2 regions of the Mucilaginibacter sp. UYCu711 genome follow, and region 2 is predicted to be linked to the other one. Evidence: riboswitches for the same ligand, from Rfam matches in the RefSeq annotation. Region 2 holds a riboswitch; the other holds the start of a gene.
What was found. A riboswitch is a leader RNA that binds a small molecule or an ion and turns the genes downstream of it on or off. The one in region 2 is predicted to bind cobalamin.
Positions count from the first base shown of each region.

Region 1: it holds a riboswitch for cobalamin, as region 2 does, so the genes downstream of both, metE (5-methyltetrahydropteroyltriglutamate--homocysteine S-methyltransferase) here and ABIB50_RS14855 (TonB-dependent receptor plug domain-containing protein) in region 2, are expected to answer to the same signal.

Region 1 covers NZ_JBNPWM010000010.1:63,324-66,743, forward strand. The annotation lists gene ABIB50_RS20115 (glycoside hydrolase family 43 protein) at 1-59, opposite strand, end outside; gene ABIB50_RS20120 (RDD family protein) at 169-771, opposite strand; cobalamin riboswitch at 849-1,053, shown strand; gene metE (5-methyltetrahydropteroyltriglutamate--homocysteine S-methyltransferase) at 1,224-3,420, shown strand, end outside.
Region 2 covers NZ_JBNPWM010000006.1:291,388-294,807, forward strand. The annotation lists gene ABIB50_RS14845 (M20/M25/M40 family metallo-hydrolase) at 1-466, opposite strand, end outside; gene ABIB50_RS14850 (DUF2911 domain-containing protein) at 695-1,528, shown strand; cobalamin riboswitch at 1,551-1,750, shown strand; gene ABIB50_RS14855 (TonB-dependent receptor plug domain-containing protein) at 1,862-3,420, shown strand, end outside.

The DNA of each region.
Region 1 (3,420 bases), on a different contig from region 2:
GTTTGCGCTTTTACAGCTATTGCAGTTAGCAATGCGCAGAGCAGGTACAGGTATTTCATTGGTTTATAATTTGAAACTAAGATATAGTTTTTTGTCATCCTTCTCTACGCTCAGGATCTTCTAAAATTGACAGGTAGCCTGTCGGCTTATCGCGCGCAGAATGACAACCTAATCAATCCTATCCTTAATCACCAGTGTTTCGGCAACTCTATCATGCAGGCATTGCTGCTGTTTATTGAAAAAGCAATACAGGTAGCCAATACCCAACGTAAGCACGGACAATACCTTGGCGAAATTCCTCCCGGCGGCATGGCTCGTCGAGATCCGATCGCCCTGCATATCGCAAACCCTGATCTTTAGTATTTGCTTACCGTAGGTACCTTGCTTTGCCGAGCTTTCCATAACAATATGATAAACCAGGTTTACAATTGGTATGATAACCAATAAGCTCAATGCTACGGCTATTAAGGCTATCTTATTACTTAAAAATATGGTTACTATAAATGCCAGTACGGCACAAGCTGTCGACACCAGGAACCAATCTATAACCGCTGCAGTGGCGCGCTGGTCAAAACTGCCAAAGTATTGCAGCAAAGCCTGTTTCTGGAAACCGAAAAGCTGGCGCAATTCTGCAACCTCATGGACCTCTTTGTAGTCGTCCATCGCGTCGGTTTTCACAAAATCGCCTGGTTTTATCTTTAGTGCTTTTAGCTCATCTAAAGTATAAGGGCCTTCGGGTTTACCGTTTATTACCAGGGTGTACATGCTCATCGCGACTTAAAATTAAGATTAATCTTTAATACCTGATTAGGATTAGTCTCAACTTCCATATATTTGCCTAAGTTCTTTACTTTATTTCAACAGATAGGTTCGCGGTTATGATGACCGCGATTAAAAAGGAACCGTGTGTAAATCACGGGCTGTCGCGCAACTGTAAGTAACACACCAAAGTTGATGCCTTAACTCCAAAATATGTCCATTGTCCGCAGCAGGGATGAGAAGGACGGCATTAACGTTACAAGCCAGGATACTTGCCATTTGTTTAAGACAATGCTTTCGCGTAATGAAGCAGTAGTCAGAGCACAAAAAAGGAATTTATATGGGTGTTGTATGCCCGTATATTTTGCTGCGCGTGTCTTTTATTACCATTCCCACGAAAGCATACCGAAAACCGTAAGGAGCATTAAGTCAAATTAATGTTTAACCAAAAAAGTTTTATGCGTATGCTCAAAAACAATCTCGGCTACCCACGTGTGGGCGCCAATCGTGAACTCAAAAAAGCCAGTGAACAATACTGGGCCGGCAAAACCGGTAAACAAGAATTATTTGCAGCTGCCCACGCTATCCGCGGGCAAAACTGGAAACTGCAGCAAGAGGCCGGTATCGACCTTATCCCCTGCAATGATTTCAGTTATTATGACCAGGTGCTGGATACCTCGTTAATGCTGGGTGTTATCCCGCAACGGTACACCCAGGTGCTAAGCAAGAACCCGGACAACTCGGAGATCGACCTGTACTTCGCCATGGCCCGCGGTTACCAAAAAGATGGGCTGGACATTACCGCCATGGAAATGACCAAGTGGTTTGACACCAATTACCATTACATTGTGCCCGAGTTTACAGCTAACCAGCAGTTTAAAGTATTCTCTGAAAACGTATTCGAAGAATTTCATTTAGCTAAAAAGGCTATCGGCAAAAGCCCTAAGACAGTATTGCTGGGCCCGGTTACTTACCTGCTTTTAGGCAAAGAAAAAGAGCAGGGTTTTGAAAAGATCGACCTTATTAAAAACCTGGTACCGGTTTATATCGAAATCCTTAAAAAACTTAAAAGCTATGGTGCCGAATGGGTGCAGTTAGACGAGCCTTTCCTGGCGTTGGATTTGACCCAAAAGGAAAAGGATGCCTATACCTATGCGTATAAAGAGATAAGGAAAGCGACTGCCGGCTTAAACCTGATGGTGGCAACTTATTTTGAGAGCCTGCATGAAAACACACCGCTGGCTTTAAGTCTTCCAATTAATGCTTTACATATTGACCTGGTGCGCGCGCCGCAGCAGCTGGACAAGGTGTTGAGTTTGATCCCTGATAACCTGATCTTATCATTAGGTGTGGTTGACGGCCGGAACATCTGGAAGAACGATTACGTGAGGTCTATAGGCTATATCAAAAACGTAATTGCAGCTATTGGCAGCGACAGGGTAATGATAGCACCGAGTTGCTCGTTATTACATACGCCTTTCGACCTCGACCTGGAAACCGCCATCAACCCTTTCATCAAAAGCTGGATGGCGTTTGCTAAACAAAAACTGAACGAGATAAATGAACTGGCCGGGATAATTGAGGGTAATAATAACGACTTGCTCCTTGAAAATTTAAAAGCCATATCAAGCCGTAATGTTTCTCAGCTCATCCACAAACAAGAGGTTAAACAGCGCACCGCTGCTATTACTGCTGCGGATGCCGATCGCGTTAGCAAATTTGCCGAAAGACAGAAAATACAGCAGCAAACTTTTGGGCTGCCACTCTTCCCTACAACTACCATTGGGTCTTTCCCGCAAACGGATGATATCCGCCAGCTACGTGCCAAACTAAAAAAAGGCGACCTTGACCAGGATCAATATGATACCGAAATAGCAAAAGCCACCATCGACGCCATCCGCTGGCAGGAAGAAATTGGCCTGGATGTGTTGGTACATGGCGAGTTTGAACGCAATGATATGGTGGAGTATTTCGGCGAATTGCTGGATGGGTTCCTGTTCACCAAAAACGGTTGGGTGCAAAGCTATGGCAGCCGTTGCGTTAAACCGCCGGTTATTTATGGCGATGTAAGCCGCCCGGCAGATATGACCGTTAAATGGACCAGCTTCGCGCAAGCCAACACCGGCAAATTGATGAAGGGCATGTTAACCGGCCCGGTTACTATACTGCAATGGAGCTTTGTGCGCGATGATCAGCCGCGGTCTGTTACAACCAACCAGATAGCTTTGGCTATCCGCGACGAGGTGGTTGCGCTGGAGCAGGCAGGCATTAAAGTGATCCAAATTGATGAGCCTGCCATACGAGAGGGTTTACCTTTACGCAAAGCGGATTGGGCTACCTATTTAGACTGGGCGGTTAAAGCGTTCCGCATCTCGGCCGCAGGCGTAAAGGACGAAACACAGATCCACACCCACATGTGCTACAGCGAGTTTAATGACATCATCAAGCACATTGCCGATATGGATGCCGATGTGATCACCATTGAAACTTCGCGCTCGCAAATGGAACTGTTGGAAGCTTTTGCTGACTTTAAATACCCTGCCGAAATTGGCCCGGGTGTTTATGATATCCACTCGCCACGCGTGCCTACTACCGAAGAAATGGTTAGCCTGCTTGAAAAAGCTGCCGACCTGTTACCGGTAGGTAATATCTGGGTTAACC
Region 2 (3,420 bases):
CATTAGGCAGCCATTTCTGGAAAGCAACGGAATCTTCCAGATCAGGAATGATGATAGTTTGTGCGGTAACCGTTTTTGTACCCATGCCAGGGCTCCAGGCCAGTTGTGTACCTTCTAATGATTTTACGCGGGGCGATATCATATCAATATGCGATATGCCGCGTTCCCAGCCGCGCCATACGCCCCAGTTTTCTTTTTTAGCTGATATTCCCCAGTTTTTATATTTCTCGACTGCCCAGTCGCCTGCTTTATTCATTTGCGGGGTGCCCACTAAACGGGGGCCAACGCCATCAAAAAGTTCATGGGCTAATTTTGGTAATTGCGAATTGTTGGTTTCTTCCTGTACAATAGCGTCGACAACAGATTGGGTTGATTGCGCAAAGGTGCTGCTGCAAAGCAACATGCCGGCAAAAGACATAGCGATTTTAAGCCGGCTGGTAAAGCGGAGTGTGAGTTCAGTTTTCATGAACCTAATTTAAAAATTTGTGCCGAGGTATACTAATTTATTAACAAATTATATATTTGATGCTATTGTTAATTGCATTTATTGCAACAATAAGCCGATTACTTGGTTGTTTAGTCGGATACCAAATATTTTATTTGATCGAACTGAATAAACCTTTACAAAAAATTACGTCTAAGTTTAGCAACCAACTATAAACTATACTTAGTCTTATCATAAAAAAACACCTTGATGAAAACGCTACTTTCCTGCTTTGTAATCTGTTTATCTGTGCTAACGCTTAAAGCGCAGATCCCAAATTTTAGTTCAACTCAACATATCGACCAGGAATTTGGTCTGGGCACCATCAGCTTAACCTATGGCAGGCCTGATGTAAAAGGTCGCAAGATATTTAATGGTACAGAACCATACGGCGTTGTTTGGCGCACCGGTGCCAACGCAGCTACCATAATAAAGTTTACTGACGAAGTGACTATTGAAGGCCATAAAATTAAGCCGGGCGAATATTCCTTATTCACGATACCCGGCGCTACCGAGTGGACTGTAATTATAAACAAAGTGGCTAAACAATGGGGCGCGTATTCATATGATCAAAAACAGGACTTGCTGCGTTTTAAAGTAAAACCTTATCGTTTACCAATTACGCTTGAAACTTTAACTATGCAATTCACTGATGTGCATATTGATGAGGGGATACTGCAAATTTTATGGGAACGCACAGGCATAGCACTTCATTTAAAAGCCAATGTTAATGACCGCGTAATAGCCAATATTAACCGGATGATGAAAGGGAAGGATAAGCCCTACTACCTTGCCGCAGTATGGTATTACAACCATAATTTAGATATGACTAAAGCCCTGGCCTGGATGACGGAACAGGAAAAAACACAACCCGATGCTTACAACGTTAAGTACTGGAAAGCCAGGATCTTGTTAAAAATGGGGGACAAAAAAGGAGCCATTAATACTGCCAAAGTAGGCTTGTTTATAGCTGAAAAGGACGAGAACGCCGAATATATCCGCATGAATAAAGAAGTACTGCGCGATGCCGGCTACATTAAATAGTTTGCGATATCCAATACTTATCCTACTTTTGCAATGCTTTAGGTTTCCTGGTGATAACAATCATTAGGGATTAAAAGGGAATACAGTGTAATTCTGTAACTGTCCCGCAGCTGTAAGCTCCATAACCATAGTCCATTCATTAGTCACTATCCGGATACCCGGATGGGAAGACAGGACGAAAGGGGAGTAAGTCAGAAGACCTGCCAGAGCATTATATATTATTCACAGCTTTCGGGGATTGAAGCTTGGATGTGATGCTCACCTGTAAAACCGGCGTGTTTTCATTCCATTATCACTCTTCCTTCAGGCTGTAAGTTTTACTTGCATCAGGCCATGAACAAAACAGTAGCATACTTATTAAAATATCCGGCGCATTTGTGTGGATGTTTAATGCTATCGGCCTTTTTATTGTCAACCATTTCTGTTTTTGCGCAAAGCGATACTACTAAAAAGCTAAAAGAAGTTCAAATAAATACTTCGGCTATACCGGCCATGCAGCTTGTTGTGCCATCGCAGTCTATATCTTCAGGCGATTTTATCCGTTATAACGCATTTAACGTAGCAGATGCTATCCGTGATTTTTCGGGTGTTATCATTAAAGATTATGGCGGTATCGGCGGTTTAAAAACAATGTCCGTTAGGGGGCTTGGCGCTAATCATACATCAGTTTTATATGACGGTGTACAGGTAAACGATGCCGAGAACGGGCAGATAGACTTGAGTAAGCTGAACGTAAACGGTATCCAGCGGATCACCTTATATAATGCACAGCCGCCAGATATCTTACAAACAGCACGGGCCTTTGCAGCAGCAATTGTCTTAGCTATCGAAACCGTAAAACCCAACTTATCCGCAGAAAAGCCTTACCTGGTAACCGCCGGGATAAAAGCGGGCAGTTTTGGTTTGGTAAGCCCGTATCTGCAATGGCAGCAGCGGCTTAGCAATAAGTGGGCGTTTGTTATAAATAGTTACACCATAAATGCGGACGGGGGCTACAATTTTTTACTTTTTGACGGCGCTACCAACACCAAACAAAAACGCGTTGGATCAGCGGTGGCTATCCAGCAGGTTGATGGTACTTTATATTGGACCGGTAATAACAGCAAGTTTAACCTGCGGCTTAACTATTATAATTCTGACCGGGGTTTACCAAGTGCTGTAATACTTTACAAGATACCGCCCGAAGGACAAAAGCTGTACAACCGCGACCTGTTTTTGCAGGGTGGCTATGAGCATAAATGGAACAGCGGACTGCAACTATTACTCAACTCAAAAATCTCACAAAACCAGTTACGCTATCTTGATCCGCAGTTCCCGAATACCGCAGGAGTGCTTGATCAGCATTTTAGCCAGCGCGAATATTACCAGTCGGCAGCTTTGGCTTACTCTATCAAACCAAACTGGCAAATATCATATGCAGCAGATTTGGCTGTAAATAATATGAATGCCGATCTGCCTGGTTTTCGTTATCCAACACGGCTTACCATACTTAATGTTTTGGCAAGTAATTTAATATTAGGTGATTTTACGCTGCAGGGCAGCTTACTTAATACACACCTGCACGAAACCGTAAAAACCGGCACCACAACACCCGACAGGAACATCTATGCGCCTACTTTTATAGCCATGATAAAACCATTTACTGATAAAAACTTACAGCTGCGCGGCTTTTATAAATACATATTCAGGGCGCCTACGTTTAATGACCAATATTATGGTTTCAGTATAAACCCCGAACTAAGGCCCGAACTTACAAAGCAGTATGATCTGGGTGTTAGTTACCTGAAAAGTCTCACCGGATTGTTTGATTACCTGAGTTTTACCGCCGATGCTTATTACAACAACATCACCGATAAAATTATAAATATACCAAGCCTTTATAATGGTTATGC